DNA from 3 places in the Undibacterium sp. GW821-FHT07F11 genome. Region 1 is predicted to be linked to each of the others. Evidence: predicted binding sites of a transcription regulator. Region 1 holds the regulator's gene; each other region holds the start of a gene.
The links. The regulator LexA, encoded in region 1, represses DNA repair genes until DNA is damaged. The targets are predictions, from matches to a motif close to ACTGTATNNNNATACAGT.
Positions count from the first base shown of each region.

Region 2: the regulator LexA is predicted to act here: its motif matches at 1,471-1,488, upstream of ruvA (Holliday junction branch migration protein RuvA).
Region 3: the regulator LexA is predicted to act here: its motif matches at 1,531-1,548, upstream of recA (recombinase RecA).

Region 1 covers NZ_JBWKQH010000010.1:294,146-297,428, reverse strand. Annotated here, with positions in the region: gene lon (endopeptidase La) at 1-1,359, shown strand, start outside; gene lexA (transcriptional repressor LexA) at 1,544-2,200, opposite strand; gene rpsF (30S ribosomal protein S6) at 2,466-2,834, shown strand; gene priB (primosomal replication protein N) at 2,863-3,162, shown strand; gene rpsR (30S ribosomal protein S18) at 3,172-3,283, shown strand, end outside.
Region 2 covers NZ_JBWKQH010000004.1:35,575-38,857, reverse strand. Annotated here, with positions in the region: gene AC07OI_RS10730 (GIY-YIG nuclease family protein) at 60-341, shown strand; gene ruvC (crossover junction endodeoxyribonuclease RuvC) at 829-1,371, shown strand; gene ruvA (Holliday junction branch migration protein RuvA) at 1,503-2,084, shown strand; gene ruvB (Holliday junction branch migration DNA helicase RuvB) at 2,088-3,158, shown strand; gene AC07OI_RS10710 (2-keto-4-pentenoate hydratase) at 3,208-3,283, shown strand, end outside.
Region 3 covers NZ_JBWKQH010000012.1:169,848-173,130, forward strand. Annotated here, with positions in the region: gene AC07OI_RS26750 (ABC transporter ATP-binding protein/permease) at 1-1,308, shown strand, start outside; gene recA (recombinase RecA) at 1,617-2,660, shown strand; gene recX (recombination regulator RecX) at 2,790-3,248, shown strand.

The sequences.
Region 1 (3,283 bases):
GTAGGTCCTCCGGGCGTGGGTAAAACCTCGCTGGGGCAATCCATCGCCCGCGCAACAAACCGCAAGTTTGTGCGTATGGCCCTGGGTGGTGTGCGTGATGAGGCAGAAATTCGCGGTCATCGCCGTACTTACATAGGCTCCATGCCAGGCAAGATTTTGCAAAGCTTGTCCAAGGTTGGTGTGCGTAATCCTTTGTTCCTGCTGGATGAAGTGGACAAGATGGGAGCTGACTTCCGTGGCGACCCTTCATCTGCCTTGCTGGAGGTATTGGACCCTGAACAAAATCACACTTTCTCAGATCACTATATCGAAGTCGATTTCGATTTGTCCGACGTGATGTTTGTAGCGACATCCAATTCCTACAATATCCCGCCAGCTTTGCTGGACAGGATGGAGGTTATACGTCTGTCGGGTTACACCGAAGATGAAAAAACCAGCATTGCGCAACGTTATCTGCTGCCTAAACAAATCAAGAACAATGGTTTGAAAGAAGGCGAAATCACCGTGGCTGAAAGTGCAATACGCGACATTATTCGCTATTACACCCGTGAAGCCGGTGTGCGTTCGCTGGAAAGGGAAATCTCCAAGATTTGCCGCAAGGTCGTGAAAATGCTCTTGTTGAAAAAGACCGAGAAAAAAGCCACGGTCAATTCAAAAAATCTGGATAAATACCTGGGTGTACGTCGCTATGACTTTGGCGTTGCCGTTAAAGATAACCAGATTGGTCAGGTAGTCGGTCTGGCCTGGACTGAAGTGGGTGGCGATTTGCTGACCATAGAAGCCGTAGCCATGCCAGGTAAAGGTGGTGTCATCCGCACAGGTACATTGGGCGATGTCATGAAAGAATCCATCGAAGCAGCTCGCACAGTTGTACGCAGTCGCGCCAAGCGTCTGGGTATCAAGGCGGATGTGTTCGAGAAGAGCGACATCCATATCCACGTACCGGAAGGTGCAACACCGAAAGATGGTCCATCTGCCGGTATCGCCATGACGACTGCTTTGGTGTCAGTGTTTACTGGCATTCCAGTCCGTGCTGATGTTGCCATGACAGGTGAGATCACCTTGCGTGGTGAAGTATTGCCTATCGGTGGCTTGAAAGAGAAATTGCTGGCTGCTCACCGTGGTGGCATCAAGACAGTCTTGATACCTGAGGAAAATGCCAAGGATCTGGCTGAGATCCCGGATAATGTCAAAAACAAACTGGAAATCATCCCGGTCAGGTGGATAGACAAAGTCCTGGAAATCGCGCTGGAAACACAACCTGTTCCTTTGGTAGATGAGCCGGTACCAGTGGCTGCAGCGACACCTGCCACGGCACCAACTGAAACGCCTGCGGATACTACCGTGGTCAAGCACTAAATTGTTGGGCAATAAGTTGTCGAGCGCTAAATCTGTTGCTCTGAAATAAAAAACGTCCGGATATCCGGACGTTTTTTTTATGGTAGTTGCTTATCAGAACTTGCCAGTGGGCAGGTATTAATAAGTTTGAGATGCTGCCCGGGCATGATGCAAATGAGAGGGCTGAATCACACCCGGGCTGATCTCAAACCCAGTTGCGCATGAGGCCAACAGCCAGACCTTCCAGCGCGAAATCTTCTTCAGTATCGCCAATCTTGATGACGGGGTAGTCCGGGTTTTCAGGCATCAGTTCTATCAGATTGCCAGTTTTCTTATAGCGCTTGACGGTCACATCATCACCGAGGCGGGCGACAACGATCTGGCCATTGCGTGCACTGTCGGCTTTTTTGACTGCCAGCAAGTCTCCATCAAGTATGCCAGCATCGCGCATGGACATGCCCCGCACCTTCAGCAAAAAGTCTGGCTTGGCAGAGAACAGGGCCGGATCTACGTTGTAAGTGGATTCTATATGTTCACTGGCTAGTATCGGCGAGCCGGCGGCAACGCGCCCAACCAGTGGCAGGGCCAGTTGCAATAGGGCGGGGTGAGGCAGTGCCAGTTGCTTGCCTGTGATATGGCTGGACAACTCAGATTCCAGCAGTCGTATGCCACGTGAAGTGCCCGCGGCAATTTCTATGACGCCTTTGCGTGCCAGGGCTTGCAGATGTTCTTCTGCAGCATTGGTTGAACGGAATCCCAATTCTGTCGCAATCTCGGCACGGGTAGGGGGAAAGCCCGTGTTTTGGATGGCGTCTTTAATCAGGTTCAGGATTTGCTCCTGGCGAGCGGTGAGTTTAAGCATGGCGTTTTCTAGTGTTAAGGTGCTGTATATACAAGCAGTCTGTATTTTTATACAGTAGAGCTGAATATGCAAGTCAAAATGCCTTCGATTAAGCATAAATGTGAAAAAAATACCGCACTTACTCAAAAGAACGGACTGAAAAATTGCCTAAGTCACTGATCCAATTGATCAATATGAAAAACTGGGTTATTATTGTCGGCTTTCCTCTTCCCGCACTCGTCTTGACGCCGAGGCGGGCTATTTTTATTGTCCACAAGGAGAATATATGCGTCATTATGAAATCGTATTTATCGTACATCCAGATCAGAGCGAGCAAGTTCCTGCAATGATCGAGCGCTACAAGGCAAGTGTTGTAGCCCGTGGTGGTCAAATCCACCGCGTTGAAGACTGGGGCCGTCGTCAATTGGCTTACATGATTCAAAAACTGGCAAAAGCACACTATGTTTGCTTGAACATCGAATGCGATGCTGAAACTCTGCTCGAGTTGGAAACAGCATTCAAATTCAATGATGCTGTCTTGCGTCACCTGACAGTCAAATTGAAAAAAGCAGAAACAACACCTTCTCCTATGATGAAAGCTGTTCAGAAAGAAGATGCTGCAAAAGCGCAACGTGTTGAAGCGCCTGCTGCTTAATAATTGACAAAGGTCGCGTAAAAAAATAGTGAATCAGCTGAAGCTCGTAGCCCGGATTGTGGAAAAAAGCGCATTGCGTTACACCCCGGCCGGTATCCCGATAGCTTCTGCTACCTTGATGCATAGTTCAGAAACTCGTGAGGCGAACACGGTTCGGCAGGTCGAGTTTGAGATTTCTGCGATGGCTGCTGGTGAAATATCCCAGCGTTTTGCAGAAATTGCCCTGGAACAGACCATGGAATTCACCGGTTTTTTAGCGCGCAAAAATCGCAATAGCAAAAGTCTCGTTTTTCATATCACTGAATTCGGGACACATTTACTAGATTAGGAGCCAAAAATGGCATTCGGTAAAAAATTCGACAAAAGCAAATTGAAGCAAAAGCGCCAACAACAAAACCCTTTGTTCAAGCGCAAAAAATTCTGCCGCTTCACAGCAGCACATGTAGAAA
Region 2 (3,283 bases), on a different contig from region 1:
TTCTGTTTAAAACGGCTCTGTTCAACCAGAGCCGTTTTTCATTCTGCATTCTCACCCTTATGGCTTACGTCTATATTCTTGCCAGTGCCAGAAATGGCACTCTTTATGTTGGTGTTACTAGCGATTTGATCGTGCGTGTTTATCAGCATAAGAACGGTTTCGTCGACAGTTTTACTTCCCGGCATAAGGTTCATCAACTGGTCTGGTTTGAACAGGTCGATTCAATTCTTTCGGCCATTCAGCGTGAAAAGCAGATCAAGGCCTGGAAGCGGGAATGGAAGATCAGGTTGATTGAAGAAAGCAATCCTTACTGGCGGGATTTGTATTTGGATATTGTGTGAGCCGAACAAGCACGTGACTGGTTAAATCCTCCGTACTTAATTGACGTCGCTCCAGCGCAGGCTGGAGCCTAGCGGCGTTAGTTGATCACGAACGTCATTCGCAAGTATTAATGATCTCAGCAAGCAATGAACGACACTAGATTCCTGCCTGCGCAGGAATGACGAATTTTGAGGACAGAAGGTTTTTCTATACGCTTAGGAAGCTCACACTTCCAACCAAGCTGACAGCAAGCTAATGCAATCTTAATTACCTTGACGTCGCTCCAGACCAGGCTGGAGCCCAGCGGCGTTCGCCGCCCACAAATACAATTCGCAAAGCATTAACAACTCACAGCATGCAACGTACATTAATCACAAATAACAATAGTCGTAAGTGACCACCCACTCGCATAAGCACAAATAAAATTCCACACTGATACGCTATACTCCCCAGCAAGACCCGCTCAGCAACATCAGCACCAGCCCATAGATACCAACAAAAGAATTCATGAAAATCCTAGGCATAGACCCCGGCTTGCGCACCACCGGTTTTGGCGTCATTCATAAACAGGGCAGCAAGCTGACATATATCGCCTCAGGAACGATCAAGACCATCGATGGCACTTTGCCAGAACGCTTGAAGACAATTTTGTCAGGCGTTTCAGAAATAGTACGTACTTACCAGCCTGATTGTGCGGCCATAGAAAAAGTCTTCGTCAACGTCAATCCACAATCCACCCTGTTGCTGGGGCAAGCCCGCGGTGCGGCGATTTGTGCGCTGGTGGCGGCAGATCTGGCAGTGGCAGAATATACGGCCTTGCAAGTGAAGCAAGGCGTAGTTGGCCATGGTCGCGCCAAGAAAGAACAGGTACAGGACATGGTACAGCGCTTGCTGGCTTTGTCCGGCTTGCCTGGTAGCGATGCCGCCGATGCGCTGGGCGTGGCGATTTGCCATGCGCATAGTGGTGATACCCTGGCGACGCTGGGCGCAATTGCGCCAGGACTCGCCAAGAAGGGCTTGCGCGTCAAGGGCGGACGCCTGGTAGGCTAGCAACTGCAGAACTCATTTCATTGCAACATTGCAATATCGCAATATCCATATAATTTCCCCGTATTTGCCTCGTCAAACGCGCCAGAATCGTTTACTATCACTGCTTATTCATACAGTACGGAAGCAGTCTCATGATAGGTCGCATTGCAGGTACTCTGATAGAAAAGAATCCTCCGCAATTGCTGGTCGATTGCCAGGGCGTAGGCTATGAGGTCGACGTACCCATGAGCACTTTCTATAACCTGCCACATCTGGGTGAAAAAGTAGTCTTGCTGACGCATCTGGCGATACGCGAAGACGCACACGTACTGTTTGGTTTTGGCACGGCAGAAGAACGCAGCACCTTCAAACAATTGATCAAGATCAGCGGTGTCGGTGCCCGTACTGCCTTATCCATTTTGTCTGGCATGTCGGTAGCCGACCTGGCACAGGCCATCACCCTGCAGGAAGCCGGACGCCTGACCCGTGTGCCTGGGATAGGCAAGAAAACTGCTGAACGCCTGCTGCTGGAACTCAAAGGCAAGCTCGGTGCTGACCTGGGTAATGCGACTGCAGCACTGGCAGCAGGTGACCATAGCGCCGACATCCTGAATGCCTTGCAGGCCCTGGGTTATTCTGACAAGGAAGCTTTGCTGGCAATGAAGTCCGTGCCCGCTGGCAGTGGCGTTTCTGACGGCATCAAGCTGGCATTGAAAGCATTGTCCAAGGGTTAAGCGATGACGATACAGACCGACAATCTTTCTTCCAACTTCAGCGAGCCGCGCATTATCTCGGCCACGCCGAGCTCGCCCAATGAAGAGGCAATAGAGCGCGCCCTGCGCCCCAAGCAGCTTGATGAATATGTGGGCCAGGAAAAGATACGTGGCCAGCTGGAGATTTTTATCACGGCAGCAAGACAGCGTAGTGAAGCACTTGATCATACCCTGCTGTTTGGCCCGCCAGGCCTGGGTAAAACCACATTGGCACATATCATTGCGCGTGAGATGGGGGTCAACCTGCGCCAGACTTCTGGCCCGGTGCTGGAGCGTGCCGGTGACCTGGCAGCCCTGCTGACTAACCTGGAAGCCAATGATGTGCTCTTCATTGATGAGATACATCGCCTGTCACCGGTAGTCGAAGAGATTTTGTACCCGGCGCTTGAAGACTACCAGATCGATATCATGATAGGCGAAGGCCCGGCAGCCCGTTCGGTGAAGCTGGATTTACAGCCTTTCACTTTGGTCGGAGCGACTACCCGTGCCGGCATGCTGACCAACCCGTTGCGCGACCGTTTTGGTATCGTCGCCCGACTGGAGTTTTACACGCCGGAAGAATTGACCAAGATCGTGACCCGCTCAGCATCACTGCTGGCCGCACCGATACAAGCTGATGGTGCGCGTGAAATTGCCAAGCGGGCACGTGGCACACCACGTATTGCCAATCGCCTGTTGCGACGGGTACGCGACTATGCCGAGGTCAAGGGCAATGGTGAAATCACCAAAGATATTGCTGATGCTGCATTGAAGATGCTGGATGTCGATGCCGTTGGTTTTGATTTGATGGACAGAAAACTGCTGGAAGCCATCCTCTTTAAATTTGGTGGTGGCCCGGTAGGTCTGGACAATGTCGCTGCAGCCATAGGTGAAGAACGCGACACCATAGAAGATGTACTGGAACCCTATCTGATACAACAGGGTTTTTTGCAACGCACGCCCAGAGGCCGGATAGCAACCCCGTCCGCTTATGAACATTTTGGCGTAACCATGCCCAGATCGGGCAACAACGGTGACTTATGGGGCGGTTCTTAATACCTTGATCTCCCCATGGTTTGTGCTCAATCTAACCAAACTTGATGCCATGTCCTTACTAGCCGAACAACATGCCTATACCTTTCTTGAGGCAAGAGCACGTACCCAACACTTGAGCCCCCTGA
Region 3 (3,283 bases), on a different contig from region 1:
GTGGCGTTCAGCGCCGTGCTGTGGTCAATCTCCCACTTGCTGGTCGGCGTATTGGTGGTGTACGCCCTTATCGGTACTGGTGCAGCGCTGTATGCATTTGGCAACCCCTTGATACACCTGAATTTCTGGCAGCTTCGGCGCGAGGCCGACTTCCGTTACAGTCTGATGCGTGTACGCGAAAATGCTGAATCAATCGCCTTCTACCGCGGCGAAGCGCAGGAGCGCGCGCATATAGACAGCAAGCTTCACCGCGTCATCCAGAACTACGACAAGCTGATCAAGAAACAGCGTTCTCTTAATCTGTACCAGCGCACGTTCAGCCAGCTCACTTTGGTATTGCCAGTGGCGATACTTGCCCAGCAAGTCCTGTCAGGTGAGCTGGAGGTGGGGCGCGCGACGCAGGCGGTCGGGGCATTTGCTGCCGTACTCGGCGCAGTGGGCGTGATCGTTGAAAACTTCGAGAGCCTGAGCCGCTTTGTGGCGGGCGTAGGCCGGCTGCAGACATTGTCCGACCTGGTTTTACCGAAGACGAAATCCGAACCGACTGCAGAGGTCGAGCCCGTACGCATCCAGTTACGCCCAGGCACCCGGCTCGCACTGGAATCAGTCACACTGCATCCACCGCAATCACAACGCGTACTGATCAAGGAACTGAGCCTTGCATTGCAACCAGGTGAGGCACTGCTCATTACCGGCGACAGCGGCTGCGGCAAAAGCTCGCTATTACGGGCGATTGCCGGATTGTGGCACACCGGTAGCGGCCTCATCCATCATCCGCCGCTGGAAGATTTCTTTTTCCTGCCGCAGCAACCTTATTTGCAGATGGGTTCGCTGCGTAGCCAACTGATCTACCCTAGCGCTGACTCAGAACTAAGCGACGAACAGTTACTGGAGATTCTCGATCAAGTGTATCTGCCACAACTGGCTGAGCGTGTAGGCGGCCTGTCTGCGGTGCAGGACTGGGAAAAGCTGCTGTCCGTCGGCGAGCAGCAACGCATGGCATTCGCCCGCATCCTGGTCCATACACCTGGCATTGTCATTCTCGACGAAGCAACCAGCGCACTCGACAGTGCCAACGAATCAGCCCTGTACGCACGCCTGCGTGAGAGCGGCGTCACCTTGATCAGTATCGCCCACCGCCCCGCCGTGCTGAAGCACCACACTCATGTTCTGCACTTGCTAGGTGACGGCGCATGGAAGCTGCATGAGGCGAGTACTTACCAGTTTGATGCAGCAGTAGTCAATATGGTCAGTGTGAGCGATGAGACAGCACAGCCTTTGCCTTCGTTACAGGCTGCAGCAGCATAATTAGCGGGTGCAAGGTGCAAAAGCGCAAGTGAGAGGTGCCGTCAGTTGAACGCGAGCGTGGAAACTGACAGTAACTTTATTCTTTTGATCAGATTTATCTATCGGCTGTCAAAATCGACTGCCGAGAAATTTTGCCAAATGAATAATAATTGGATGATTGCCAATACTTCGCTGTAAAATCCCCCGTTCAGCAATCAATGCAAAAAGTCGCTTGCATAAATCACTGTTTTTTTATACAGTACTGCAAATCGCAGGAAATTAAGCCTGTATTCCTTTTTCCACCCGCCGCTTATTGAATGAAAGAATGTATGGACGATAAGAAACCAGAAAATGCCTCAGAAAAAGCAAAGGCACTTGCAGCAGCGCTGGCACAGATAGAAAAGCAGTTTGGTAAAGGTTCGGTCATGCGTATGGCCGACGGTGAAGTGGTGGAAGAGGTGCAGGTTGTCTCTACTGGCTCTCTGGGGCTGGATATTGCGCTGGGCGTCGGTGGCTTGCCACGTGGCCGTGTTGTTGAGATTTATGGCCCTGAATCTTCTGGTAAAACCACATTGACGCTGCAGGCGATTGCTGAAATGCAAAAGCTGGGTGGTACTTGTGCGTTTATCGATGCTGAGCATGCGCTGGACGTTGGTTACGCTCAAAAACTGGGTGTGAATCTGTCTGATTTGCTGATTTCACAGCCTGATACAGGTGAGCAGGCACTGGAAATTACCGATGCGCTGGTACGTTCAGGCAGTGTTGACCTGGTGGTTATTGACTCGGTCGCAGCTTTGACGCCACGTGCCGAGATTGAGGGCGACATGGGTGATTCTTTGCCTGGTCTGCAAGCACGTCTGATGTCTCAGGCTTTGCGTAAGCTGACAGGCAGTATCAAACGTACCAATACCCTGGTGATTTTTATTAACCAGATCCGTATGAAGATTGGCGTCATGTTTGGTAGCCCTGAGACGACGACAGGCGGTAATGCACTGAAGTTTTATGCTTCCGTACGTCTGGATATCCGCCGCACCGGTTCTATCAAGTCTGGTGATGAAGTGGTGGGTAATGAAACCAAGGTCAAGGTTGTCAAGAACAAGGTGGCACCGCCATTTAAAGAAGCGCACTTTGACATCATGTATGGCGAAGGCACTTCACGCGAAGGCGAGATTCTGGATCTGGCAGCCGATGCCAAGATCATAGAAAAAGCAGGCGCATGGTATAGCTATAACGGTGAGCGTATTGGCCAGGGTAAGGACAATGCACGTACTTATCTGAAAGAGCGTCCTGAACTGTCATTTGAAATTGAAAACAAAGTGCGTGAACATCTGGGCGTACCTTTGTTGATGCCATCAGCGGCGACGGCTGAGTAAGTTGAAACACTGAGTTGAAACACTGAGTTGAGGCACTAAGTTGTAGCACCAAGCTGCGACACTGTCAGCACCATAGTTTTGTATCATGCCGGTTGGTCGCTGCCAACCGGCATTTTTTGCTTTTAAAGTATGAAAAAACCTGCCATTAGTCTGAAAGCCCGTGCCCTGCGTTACTTATCCATGCGTGAGCATAGCCGCATGGAGCTGGAACGCAAGCTGGCACGCTATGTAGAAGAAGGCGATGACGTGGCTGCCGTGCTGGATTTTCTGGAGGCGGCCAAGTATTTGTCTGGCGAACGATTTTCTGAGTCGCTGGTGAACCGGCGGCAAGCTAGGTTTGGTAATAACCGTATTTTGGCGGAGCTGCAAAGCCATGGTCTGGATGCGCAGGATATAGAAAACGTCAAGGAAGACTTGAAAGAGTCTGAAGTAGAGAGGGCGGTTCAGGTCTTGCACAGGAAATTCCGGCATGCGCCGCAAGACCATCAGGAAAAAATGAAGCAGGCAGCGTTTTTGCAGCAGAGGGGGTTTTCAAGCCGGGCAACGCAGGCGGCGATGCGGGTGCCGCGGGATGAGGATGATGAATAATGTTTAAAATTCCAACATCCTCATCATTTCAATCA